DNA from 2 places in the Halomonas sp. BC1 genome. Region 2 is predicted to be linked to the other one. Evidence: predicted binding sites of a transcription regulator. Region 2 holds the regulator's gene; the other holds the start of a gene.

Region 1 (6,297 bases), 400 kb from region 2:
CCAGCTCAGTGGCAGCGGCCTGCAGCTGCTCGGCGCTCTCCACCACCCGGTAGGCCGGCGTCGGGATGCCCAGCCGGTCGAACAGCGCCTTCTCTTCCACGCGGTTCTGGCACACGGCAATGGCACGGCTGCTGGGGTAGACCGGCTTGTGCTGTTCGATCTGCTGCACCAGCGCCACGGGCAGGTGCTCGAATTCGTAGGTCACCACATCGACCTTGTCGAGGAACGCCGCCAGATGCTGATTATCCGGGTCGACCACCACCTCACCGATACCGACGCTGGGGCTGCCGGTGGTGTCCAGAAAGGTAAACGTGTTGCCCAGCGGGTAGCCCGCCAACGCCAGCATACGGCCCAGTTGCCCGGCACCCAGTACGCCAATGTGTTTTACGCGATTGCTATGCACGCTCATGATGGGCTTCCTATTGTGCCGATTCGCTGGCCGCAGGCGCATCCGGGCGGGGGTCCGGGTTATCCAGCACCTGCTGCGTTTGCTCTGCTCGGAAGGCCTCGACAGCCTGACGTACGGCACTGTCCTGCAAGCCGACGATTTGCGCCGCCAGCAGCCCCGCATTGGTGGCCCCGGCTTTGCCGATGGCCAGCGTGCCCACGGCAATGCCACCCGGCATTTGTGCAATGGAGAGCAGCGAATCCAGCCCCTTCAAGGCCTTGGACTCTACCGGCACACCCAGCACCGGCAGCGCCGTTTGCGAGGCCACCATGCCCGGCAGGTGCGCCGCGCCGCCCGCGCCCGCCACGATAACCTGAAGGCCACGTTCCGCTGCGCTTTTCGCATAGTCGAACAGCAGGTCCGGGGTACGGTGTGCCGAGACCACGCGGGTTTCGTAGGCAACACCCAGCCGTTCCAACATCGCCACCGCGTGCTCCATGACCGGCCAATCCGACTTCGACCCCATGATCACGCCCACCTTGGGTGCGCTGTTCGACATACAATAACTCCTCGGCCCATGGCCTGCTCTAGCGAAAAACAGTGGAACGAGCCGCGTACAGGCTGCAGCTCATTGAAAAATGGGAAGGGGCATAGTTTACCAGAGCCAGTGCGTTTACGGGCTTTCTCATGGTCGTGAAATTTTCATCTAAATAGGCATTGAAAAGCGCGTGAGTTGGCGGCATTGTGTGTTTGTCATTTCAGACCCATGGAGTCACATGAGTACGGCATACTCGACTGCTCACGCAGAAGTGCAGGATCCTCCGCGAAGCAGCCCTGACCTCGATGTCAGGGAACTGGAAAAACGCACGCGCCTCATGCGCATCATCACACGTCTGATCGCCATATCAGACTTGGGAAGCCGAGAAATTGCCCGCCGGGCAGGCTTGCCAGTACAGAAGATCAGCGACCTGCTCGCCGGAAGGCTGGAGCACCTGAATATTGATGAACTCAATGTTCTGCGTCGCACCCTAGAGCTGGAGGCGCCATAGCCGCAGCGACTACCTGAATTCCTGACTCATCAATGAAGTAGGCTAGCCAGTGGGCTAGCCTTTTTTATTTATAACGTTCGATATGCGATCGTCGTTAAAACAACCAGTTAGCGCTCCAGGATTAAGGGAACATTAATAATGCAAAGCCAACTCATTGACTCCCATCAACTTTTATCTCAACCCAACCGCTTAAGCTTAGCCTACCTTGACCATTCGCCCCTGCGGATGATGCTTTACTTATAAAGGAGGCGCTGTGGACGCTATACGCCGTTCGCTACTTGGCCAGTTAGCTCGCTTAAGCGCAGGTGCTGCGCTTATACCGCTGTCCAGCCTTGCCCAGGCAGGTATCAATCAACAGCCAGCTCGTCGTGAAGGCGATCCCAGCAAACGCTATGGCATGCTCATCGACTTACGCCAATGTATTGGCTGCCAAGCCTGCACCGTATCGTGCCATATCGAAAATGCCGCACCTCTTGGTCAGTTTCGCACCACCGTTTCTCAATACGAGGTGCAGCACCAGGAGAGCGGTGAGTTAGCCACGTTTATGCTGCCCAGGCTGTGTAATCACTGCGAAAACCCTCCCTGTGTGCCCGTTTGCCCAGTGGAAGCAACTTATCAACAACAGGACGGCATTGTGGTGGTGGATAGTGACCGCTGCGTAGGCTGCGCTTATTGCGTTAACGCCTGCCCTTACGATGCCCGCTTTATTAACGAGCGCACCCAAACCGCTGACAAGTGCACGTTCTGCGCGCATCGCTTAGAGGCAGGGCTACTGCCCGCCTGTGTTGAAAGCTGTGTTGGAGGTGCGCGGATTATTGGTGATATGCGCAACCCTGACAGCCAAATCAGCCGCATGATTCAAGAACACCGTGATGCACTGATGGTACTTCAGCCAGAAAAAAACACGCTTCCCCAAGTGTTCTATCTCGGCATGGATGAGCGCTTCATTAGCCGTCCTGTTGCGGAACCTGTGGCGCTTGAAGTGCTCGACCCCCACGGACAGGAGATGGGCTATGAATTCCACCATTGAACTACTCGCCCCCCGCTACGACATCGCCTGGTACCCGTGGGCGGTGCAGTATTTTTTCATGATCGCCATCTCTTATGCGAGTCTCTGGCTAGCAGCGCCTGCGTTAATTTTCGGCAAACGAGCATGGCTGCCCACCGCACGCCTTGCACTCCTCGCTTGCGTCAGCACCACGTTGGTAGCGCCCGTTGCACTACTTGCGGACCTGCACCAACCGCTGCGTTTTTGGCATTTTTACGCGTACGCCAACACCCGCTCGTGGATGTCTATTGGCAGCGTGGTTCTGCCGCTCTATCTCGTCAGCGTACTGGGCCTTGCCTGGCTGGCTTGGCGCCCGGCGCTCCAGGCCCGGCGCAATGCGCCTGGGCTGAGCGGATGGATGGCTAAATGGCTAAGCCTGGGCGATAGCGCCACTCCAAGGGCGCTGGTGGCCATCGTGGGACTAGCCGCACTACTGCTTTCCAGCGGCATTATGCTTTATACCGGCGCGGAGCTTGCCATTGTGAAAGCACGCCCGCTATGGAACACCGTATGGCTTCCGCCCATGCTGGTCGCGACAGGCTTCATCGCGGCAGCAGGGCTAGTGCTGGTACTCAACCGGGTAAGCGGAGTGTGTTCGCACGCCACCGTTCGGCAAATGCTGTATGTCCTACTTGCCTTCTGTGCCGTGGCGGGTTTAATCGCGGCTAGCTGGTTCCTGGATGGTATTAACGCCAACGTTGGCTCGGTCGCAGCAGCGCTGGAGTCTGTTCGTCACAGCCCTTCCTGGCGCAGCACCGCGCTGTGGGGCGGTATTACTGGCATAACGCTCTTTATAGCGGTGGCGTGGTTAGTCTCGCGCCCTGCCCAACGCCAACCCGCATTGTTTGCCTGGGCTTGGCTACTCGGCCTGGTAGCTATTCATATGGGCTGGATGTTCCGCTGGGTGGTGCTGATGGATGTGCAGCACGTCGCCCGTAATAGTGCTGGTTTCCACCACTATGGCATTCCCGCTGGCTCTTCCGGCATCTTAGGCATCGTCGGTACCTTTGGGCTTTGGCTGGCCGCTATCTTACTGATTGAGCTATTTATTCCATGGCGGCAAGCCCAGCAAGGTGGCGTTAAACCGCCGCCCTCTTTCGATACCAATACATCCAGTGACTCGCTTAACGCCGAACAAGGAGCGCCTAACCATGGCTAAGTCTGCTCAAGACCCCTCACGCCGCCGGTTTCTTAAAGGCGCTGCTGCCGCAGGCGGTGCCGCCACCTTTGCAGTAGGCTACGCTGACCCGCTTGCCAAGATGGCCAAAGGACTCAGTGGCAGCGCAGGAGAAAAACCCAAGCACAACATTCACGGCAATTCGCTCACGCCGGAGTACCGCGTTGACTTAGCCACTGGCGAGCTAACCCTCACTCCCGACCAACGCACCGCCTTTACCATTTGCTACGGCTGCACTACCCTATGCGGTGTGCGGGTACGCATCGATGACACCCGGGGCGAAGTGCTGCGTGTATCTGGCAACCCATACCATCCGCTCTCTGCTGATGACCATCTGCCAATGCGAACTCCAGTGGCCGAGGCATTGCGCAGCGTGAGCGCTTACGGAGAACAGGGCCAAGTAAATCGCTCTACCGCCTGCGCCCGTGGCAACTCAATGATGAGCCAGATCACCAACCCTTTCCGTATCGACCACTGCCTGAAGCGCGTTGGCGAGCGCGGTAACCGGGAGTGGCAAAAAATCTCGTTTGAACAGTTGATTGAAGAGATTTGTGAGGGGGGCGATCTGTTTGGTGAAGGCCATGTAGATGGGCTGCGCGCCATTCACGACCACGACACGCCTATCGACCCTGCCAATCCAGAGTACGGCCCCAAGGCGAACCAGCTGATGGTCATGGAAGCCGGCGACTACGGGCGCTCCGATTTACTCAAGCGCTTCACGCTCAACGCCTTTGCTACCCGCAACTACGGCCACCACGGCTCTTATTGCGGCTTGGCGTTCCGCATGGGGTCAGGGGCCGTGATGAACAATATTGTCACTAATGCCCATGTAAAACCCGACATTCAGAACGCACAGTTCATCATGTATATCGGCTGCGCGCCTAGCCAAGCAGGCAACCCGTTTAAGCGTCAAGGCCGCTTGCTTGCTCAGGCACGCGCCGCAGGAACCCTTGAGTACGTGGTAGTCGACCCCGCGCTAAATGCTGCCACTTCCCACGCGGCGGATAATAATCGATGGGTGCCCATTCGCCCCGGCACCGACAGCGCCTTTGCCATGGCGATGATTCAGTGGCTGCTGGACCACGAGGGCTATGCCAGCGATTTTCTCGCCCTGCCGGGCCAGTCTGCTGCTGATGCCGCGGGCGAGACCACCCACACCAACGCAACGCATTTGGTCATTGATACCTTCGAACATCCGCGCCGTGGCTACTTTTTGCGCGCCAGCGATTTGGGCCTTACTGAAGCCGGTAGCGATGCGGATATGCCCGTCGTCGTATCAGACGGCGAGCTCATGCTCAGCGAGGATGTCATGGCCGCCGAGCTATTTGCCGAGCGCGCAGTGGAGCTTGCCGATGGCAGCACCGTCACCGTTAAAACCAGCCTAACGCTGCTGCGTGAATCGGCCCATGAATACGACATGGACACCTATGCTGAACATTGTGGTATTCCCAAAGCAACGATTATCGACTTAGCCAAAAAGTATGCCAGCCACGGCCGTAAGGCCGCCGTTAACTGCCACGGCGGTATGATGTCAGGCAACGGCTTCTACGCTGCTTTTGGCGTTCAAATGCTCAACCTGTTGGCCGCCAATTACAACATGAAAGGCGGCAGTGCGGTGGGCGGTGGCACTTATACAGGCACCGGCGAAGGTCCACGCTACGACTTGGCCAATTTCCCCGGAAAGCGTGGTCCGCAGGGCGTTTTTCTCTCGCGCTCACGCTTCCCCTATGAAAAATCATCGGAGTACCAGCGCAAGGTAGCGGCTGGTGAGAACCCTTACCCTGCGAAGGCTCCTTGGCGCTCACTCGCGCCACCCACCCTCACCGAGCATTTACCTTCTGCGCTGGATGGCTACCCTTACCCCATCAAAGCCCTGATTGGCTGCATGGCCAACCCGATTTATGGCCAAGCGGGCCTGAAAGGCGTCGTTGTCGATAAGTTAAAAGATCCCAGCCGACTAGGGTTATTTGTCGCGGTTGATGGCTTTATCAACGAGACCAATCGTTACGCCGATTACATCGTACCGGATTCAGTCATGTACGAAGTATGGGGGTTTGCAGGCTCATGGAAAGGCACGCTGGGCAAACTGACCACCGCTTGCTGGCCGGTGGTTGAACCGCGCCAACAAAAAACCGCCGAAGGCGAGCCGGTGTCTATGGATAGCTTCTTTATCGCCGTAGCTAAGCGGTTAGGACTGCCGGGCTTCGGCGACCACGCTATCCCTGATGCCAACGGTGACCTTCACCCGCTCAACCGTGCCGAAGATTACTATCTCAGGGCAGCCGCCAACATCGCTTTCCAGGAGGAACCGCTTCCAGAAGCGAGCGACACTGACATTGCCCATAGTGGCATCGCACCGCTACTGCCCAAGCTTGAACGTACGCTGAAGGCCGATGAACGCAGCCGTGTGGCCTATCTGTACGCCCGGGGTGGGCGTTTTGAAGATGCCAGCGAACACTTCGTAGGCCAGCATTTAAAGCGTCAGTGGAAAGCCACGCTGTGCGTCTATAACGAAGCAGTAGGCACCAGCATTGATACCACCAATGGCCTGCCAAACCGCGGCGTGCCGTGCCACTCGCTGCCGCAGATGGCGAACAAGCAGTCCATGCGGGAAGTGTTCCCCGAGCAAGAGTGG
Region 2 (6,297 bases):
TGACCGGCGAGTACTTGCCGGTGACCCGGCGCATCGGCGATAGCGTGGTGGGCGGCAGCCAGAACATGGAAAACCCGCTGACCATGCGCGTCACCCACCCTGGCAATACGGCTCGGGTAGCAGGCATCGTCGACCTGACCGATCGCGCCTTTGCCAGCCGCCCCCGCCTGGCGCAAATGGCCGCCCGCATGGCCCACCTGTTCGTCCTTCGGCTACTGCTGGTGACGGCCTGTGTCACCATCACCTGGTGGATCATCGACCCGTCGAGAGTGCTCTGGATCATGATATCGGTACTGGTGGTCACCTGCCCCTGTGCACTGGCTCTGGCCACGCCCACGGCGCTGACCGCCGGCCACGGCCAGCTGCGCCAGCGGGGCGTGCTGATTACCCGCGCCGATGCCATCGAGTCGCTGTCCAACGTTACCCGCGTCATCTTCGACAAGACCGGCACGCTGACCCGCGGTGAAATGCAGCTCACCCAGACCCAACCGCTGGGGCATCACGATAGCGAGCATCTACGCGCCATTGCCGCCGCGCTGGAGGCCCACTCCGAGCATCCTATCGCCCGCGCCTTCCGCCCCTTCCGCGATGCCACGCTTCAGGCACGCCATGTCAAGAGCCATACCGGTAGCGGCCTGGAGGGCACCCTCGATGGAGCCGTCTGGCGGTTGGGCAAGCCCGACTTCGCCAGCCAGCAAAGCATCGCGGTGCCGGGCAGCGGGCAGTGGCTGCTGCTGAGCGAAGATCACCAGCCGCGCGCCTGGTTCAAGCTGCATGACGGCATTCGGGAAGACGCCGCGCAAACCGTGGCGGCCCTGCAAGCACGCGGTCTGGCGGTGGAGCTGCTCTCCGGGGATACCCGGGAAGCCGTGGAAAGCCTGGCCGATCAGCTCAATATCGAGACCTGGCACGCGGGCCAGTCCCCCGAGGACAAGCTGAACCGGCTGCGCGAGCTGCAGGCCCAGGGCGAACGGGTGGTAATGATTGGCGATGGCATCAACGATGTGCCCGTGCTGGCGGGGGCCGATGTCGCGATTGCCATGAACAGTGCCACCGACCTGGCGCGTACCCGCGCCGATGCGGTACTGATGAGCCCACGCCTGATGCGTATCCACGATGCCGTGGATATTGCCCAGGCCACCCGCCGCATCATGCGGCAAAACATGATCTGGTCGGTGTGCTACAACTTCTCGGCCTTGCCGCTGGCCGCCATGGGGCTCATTCCGCCCTGGCTGGCCGCCATCGGCATGTCGCTGAGCTCGCTGGTGGTGGTGGGCAACGCCTTGCGTCTATCGCGTTGGCGCAGTGCTCCAACCCCCAGCATCGCCCCCACCAAACCGGTGACTGCATGAGCATTCTGTACCTGTTGATTCCGCTATCGCTGATCCTGCTCGGCCTCGCGGTCTGGGCCTTCTTCTGGGCGGTGAAGCACGACCAGTTCGAAGACCTGGAAGGCCCTGCCCACCGCATCCTGTTCGATGACGACGAAAACGACCTGACGCCTGAACAGCGCGCCGAGCGAAAAAACAGGGCCAGGCCGCCTCGCGACCAAGAGCCCCCGCCATGAACCCGACCGGGCTGGACCTGCCGCCGCTGCTGGCGGCCTGGGTATTTGGCCTCATGGGCGGGGCGCACTGCATCGGCATGTGCGGTGGCATCATGAGCGCCCTCACCTTCGCCGTGCCGCCCAGCATGCGCCACCCTGCTCGCCTGGGCGGGCTGCTGATGAGCTACAACCTGGGGCGTATTCTCAGCTACATGGTGGCCGGAGCGCTAGTGGCTGCGCTGGGCACACTGGTCTCGCTCTCCCCGGCCGCCGGAGTGAGCCTGCAGGTGGTGGCGGCGGTCATGCTGATTCTGATGGCGCTGTACATCGCCAACTGGTGGAAAGGTCTGCTCCGGGTCGAGGCCGCCGGACGCTACCTGTGGCGCTATCTCGAACCCCTGGGCCGACGGTTGATGCCTGTCGTGCACCTGCCCCAGGCTTTTGCCCTGGGTGCAATCTGGGGCTGGCTACCCTGTGGGCTGGTGTACTCCATGCTGGCCTGGAGTCTGGCCACGGCCGACCCGCAGCAGGGCGCGTTGCTGATGGGTGCCTTCGGACTGGGCACCCTGCCAGCCCTGCTGGCCACCGGCCTGGCGGCTCGCCAGATGGGCCAGCTCATTCGCCACCCCGCCACGCGTACCGTGGCCGCCTTGACCATCATCGGCTTTGCCCTGTGGCAACTGTGGTCGCTGCTGCCGACGGCCCTCCACCCATAGCTTGATATAGCTCAACGCTTTGCCCGCTTCGATGCCTTAGCATGCAGGCATATGTCGGCCGGTGGCCCACCACCTGGCTACTTTGCCCTGTTACCACGGAGCGTCTCTTCATGCCCCTTGCCTCTGCTGCCACCGTACCTCCTCACCTCGCAGCGGCCGAGACCCCTGCCTGGGACGAGGCCCTGCTGCGCCGTTACGACACCAGCGGCCCACGCTATACGTCCTACCCTACGGCACTCTCCTTTGACGCAGACATCGGTGCCGACGACGTCACTGAAGCCCTGGCGCGCAGCAATGCCAGCCAGCGACCGCTCTCCCTGTACGTGCACGTGCCCTTTTGCCGCAAGATCTGCTTCTACTGCGCCTGCAACAAGATCGCCACCAAGAATACCCAGCTGGCCGAACCCTACCTATCGCGCCTCGATCGTGAAATGGTGTTGACCTCGCGCCATCTGGATACTCGGCGGCCCGTGCAGCAACTGCACTGGGGCGGTGGCACCCCAACGTTCCTGACCCTGGCGCAAATGAGCGACCTGGTAGACAGGTTGGACGCGAGGTTTGGGCTCTCCAACGCTCCTGACCGCGATTACGCCATCGAGATCGACCCCCGTGAAGCAGATGTCTTTACCCTGCGCCACCTGCAGTCGCTGGGTTTCAATCGCCTCAGTCTGGGCGTCCAGGACCTGAACCCTAGGGTACAGGCGGCCATCAACCGCGTGCAGCCCAAGGTCATGACCGAAACCCTGATGGACGAAGCACATCGGCTGGGCTTTCGCTCCCTCAATCTGGATCTGATTTACGGGCTACCGTTTCAGACCGAGCAGAGCTTTGCCGACACGCTTGGCCAGGTCATCGACCTCAACCCGGCCCGCTTGTCGGTGTTCAATTACGCCCACATGCCCAGCCGCTTTGCCCCCCAGCGGCGCATCAGCGAGACAGACCTGCCCAGCGCCGACGAGAAGCTGGCGATCCTGCGCACCACCATCGAGATGCTCACTCAGGCAGGCTATGTGCATATCGGCATGGACCACTTTGCCCGCCCGGACGACAGCCTCGCCCAGGCCCAGCGCCAAGGCACTCTGCAGCGTAACTTCCAGGGCTACTCCAGCCACGCCCAGTGCGACCTGATTGGCTTGGGCGTTTCGGCCATTTCCCGTATCGATGATCTGTATGCCCAGAACCCCACCCAGCTGGCCGCGTATGAAGCGGCATTGGATGAAGGTCGGCTGGCAACCGTCAAAGGAGTACGTTTAAATAAGGACGACCTAATGCGGAGAGACGTCATCGAGCGCCTGATGTGCGATATGGAAATTGACCTGGCCAGCGTTGGCCAACGTTGGCACATCGACGCGCCCGCCTACTTCGCCAGCGCGCTGGAGCGCCTGCAGCCCGCCGAGCGGGATGGCCTGCTGCAGCGCGAAGGGAACCGCCTGCGGGCAACACCGACCGGGCGGCTGCTGATTCGCCACCTGGCCATGGCGTTCGATGCGCGCCTGCCAAGCCAGTCATCGCAACGCTACTCGAAGATCGTATAAACGGCACCTTGAGATATCCACCCCCTGACCCTATGATGGCTAATGAAAAGGGAGAACAACATGCCATATCCTGCCAGCCAACGACGTTCACTGCTGCAAGAGGCGCGCTGCCAGACCTGCAGCCTCAGCTCGCTGTGCCTACCGCTCGCTCTGGAGCTGGAGGATATGAGCCAGTTCGACGCCATCATCCGCCGCCGCGCACCGCTCAAGAAGGGCGAACCGCTGTTTCGCCAGGGCGATGCGTTCACCAGCGTCTATGCGGTACGTTCCGGCAGCCTGAAACAGGTGACCAGCGAAGGCAACGGCAACGATCAGTTGACCAACTTCTATCTGCCCAGCGAGCTGGTGGGGTTGGATGGTATCGATGAAGAGCAGTATCCCGGCAGCGTGATCGCCCTGGAAACCACCACGGTGTGCGAGATTCCTTTCGACCGCCTGGACACCCTATCGGAAGAGCTGCCGGAGCTGCGCGGCCAGCTTTACCGCAGCATGAGCAAGGAGCTGCGTGACGATCGGCGCATGATGCGCCTGCTATCGCGCAAGACCGCCGACCAGCGGCTGGCCAGCTTCCTGATTACCCTCTCCGACCGCTTCCGGCGGCGCGGCTACTCGCCCTACAGCTTCCGGCTCTCCATGTCCCGCGCCGATATGGGGAACTACCTGGGCTTGGCCGTCGAGACCGTCAGCCGTATCCTGAGCCGCTTTCAGCAGCAGAACGTGGTGGCCGTCTCGGGCCGAGAGGTCAATATTCTCGACCTGCAGCGGCTCATCACCCTGGCCGAAGAAGAGGAGCAGGCGATCAGCTCACGTTGAACGCCTGAATACGCCCTTCCATCAGCGCCGCCTGTTTGGCTTCCAGCCCGACGAAGTCGAACAGCGCCCGGTCGGCCAATTGGGAAGGCGCCACATTGGTGACGGCCTTGAACATGCTTTCCAAGCGACCCGGGTGCTTCTTGTCCCATTCGGCCAGCATGTCCTTGACGATCTGACGCTGCATGTTGGGCTGCGACCCGCACAGGTTGCAGGGAATGATCGGAAACTCCATCAGCCGTGAGAATTCGGCAATGTCCGCTTCCTTGCAGTAGGCCAGGGGGCGGATCACGATGTTCTTGCCGTCGTCGGACAGCAGCTTGGGCGGCATGGCCTTCAAGGTCCCGCCAAAGAACATGTTGAGAAACAGCGTCTCGAGGATGTCTTCCCGGTGGTGACCCAGGGCAATCTTGTTGGCGCCGATCTCCTCGGCAAACCCGTAAAGTGACCCGCGACGCAGCCGCGAGCAGAGCGCGCAGGTGGTCTTGCCTTCCGGGGTTTTCTCCTTCACCACCGAATAGGTATCCCGCTCCAGAATGTGGTACTCCACACCCAGCTTATCAAGGTAACGGGGCAACACGTGCTCGGGAAAGCCCGGCTGTTTCTGGTCGAGATTGACTGCCACCAGGGAAAAGTTGACCGGCGCATTGCGCTGCAGATTGCGCAGGATTTCCAGCATGGTGTAGCTGTCCTTGCCACCCGACAGGCATACCATGACCCGATCACCCTCATCGATCATGTTGTAATCGATGATGGCGTTGCCCACTTCACGACGAAGACGCTTCTGCAACTTGTTGAATTCGCGCTTCTGTTTGGCATCCTGAAGTTCAGGCTGCTGTTCAGGCGCCGCATTGGTGGCACGCGTCGCCGAGGAGGGGTCGAAAAAGTCAGGTGATAACATGGTCGTTGTACTGCCGATGGGTGAAGGAGCAGCGGCTATTCTACAAGACTCGCAGGCGCGACCCAATACAAACCCATCGTCGGCCTCTGGCCACACCGAGCGGCAGCGCGTCGGCTCACACCGTGAAAAGGCGCTCACTCTGCAGGCGCTGATAGAGCAGCGCCGCCGCCGTGGCCTCGCTGTGCACCGAGGGCCAGGCCAGCGGCAAAGACCAGCATGACAGCGCTTCGTTGATGCTCGGGCCGACCTCTGCCTGGGGATGCAAGCGGCGTAGCTGACGAGCGTGCAGCCTGGCCAGATCGACTTGGGCATTGGGTAGCCCAAACCCCAGCGTGGCTTTGAACATCCGACCAAGCGGCGCCAGCAAGGTATCCAGCTGCCACCCCACCACTGGCCGATTGCCGATGAACTCCGCCAACGCTTCGACTCGGGCTGCCAAGGCAACCGGCACAGCGCCCTGCTCCTGACGATGAGACAAGGGCTCGTCGACCATGGCCAGCGTGTCGCTCCAGGCATGGCTGGTCAACACCCGGCGCGGCGTCAATACGACAGCGGCCACGCGCAGCTCGCCCGGGCGAGCCTGGCTTTCACGACACGCCAACGCCACTGCTTCTTCGCCCATATAAGGCTGGAACAGCCAGCCATGCGGCGTGTCCGCGAACCGCCGTCGATCGCTTTCACGCTGCACCAGGGTTCTCAGTGAGCCGCTCAAGAGACCCACGTGCCTATCCAATAGCCGCATTCCACTCACGAATACTCCAGATGATAACGATGGGACAGCCGCTGCTT

The links. The regulator FNR, encoded in region 2, switches genes on or off when oxygen is low (the NO sensors DNR and NnrR bind a similar motif). The targets are predictions, from matches to a motif close to TTGATNTANATCAA.
Region 1: dsrO (sulfate reduction electron transfer complex DsrMKJOP subunit DsrO) is a predicted target of FNR. The motif match lies at 1,592-1,605, and genes of this name have one in related genera.

Annotation. Positions count from the first base shown of each region.
Region 1 covers NZ_LFGS01000004.1:77,002-83,298, forward strand. Annotated here, with positions in the region: gene B7L72_RS01960 (5-(carboxyamino)imidazole ribonucleotide synthase) at 1-409, opposite strand, end outside; gene purE (5-(carboxyamino)imidazole ribonucleotide mutase) at 420-947, opposite strand; gene B7L72_RS01970 (XRE family transcriptional regulator) at 1,165-1,437, shown strand; gene dsrO (sulfate reduction electron transfer complex DsrMKJOP subunit DsrO) at 1,691-2,467, shown strand; gene nrfD (NrfD/PsrC family molybdoenzyme membrane anchor subunit) at 2,451-3,644, shown strand; gene B7L72_RS01985 (molybdopterin dinucleotide binding domain-containing protein) at 3,637-6,297, shown strand, end outside.
Region 2 covers NZ_LFGS01000004.1:479,222-485,518, forward strand. Annotated here, with positions in the region: gene B7L72_RS03810 (heavy metal translocating P-type ATPase) at 1-1,352, shown strand, start outside; gene ccoS (cbb3-type cytochrome oxidase assembly protein CcoS) at 1,349-1,567, shown strand; gene B7L72_RS03820 (sulfite exporter TauE/SafE family protein) at 1,564-2,262, shown strand; gene hemN (oxygen-independent coproporphyrinogen III oxidase) at 2,373-3,797, shown strand; gene fnr (fumarate/nitrate reduction transcriptional regulator Fnr) at 3,858-4,610, shown strand; gene ttcA (tRNA 2-thiocytidine(32) synthetase TtcA) at 4,597-5,508, opposite strand; gene B7L72_RS03840 (DNA polymerase III subunit epsilon) at 5,624-6,229, opposite strand; gene B7L72_RS03845 (DUF294 nucleotidyltransferase-like domain-containing protein) at 6,256-6,297, opposite strand, start outside.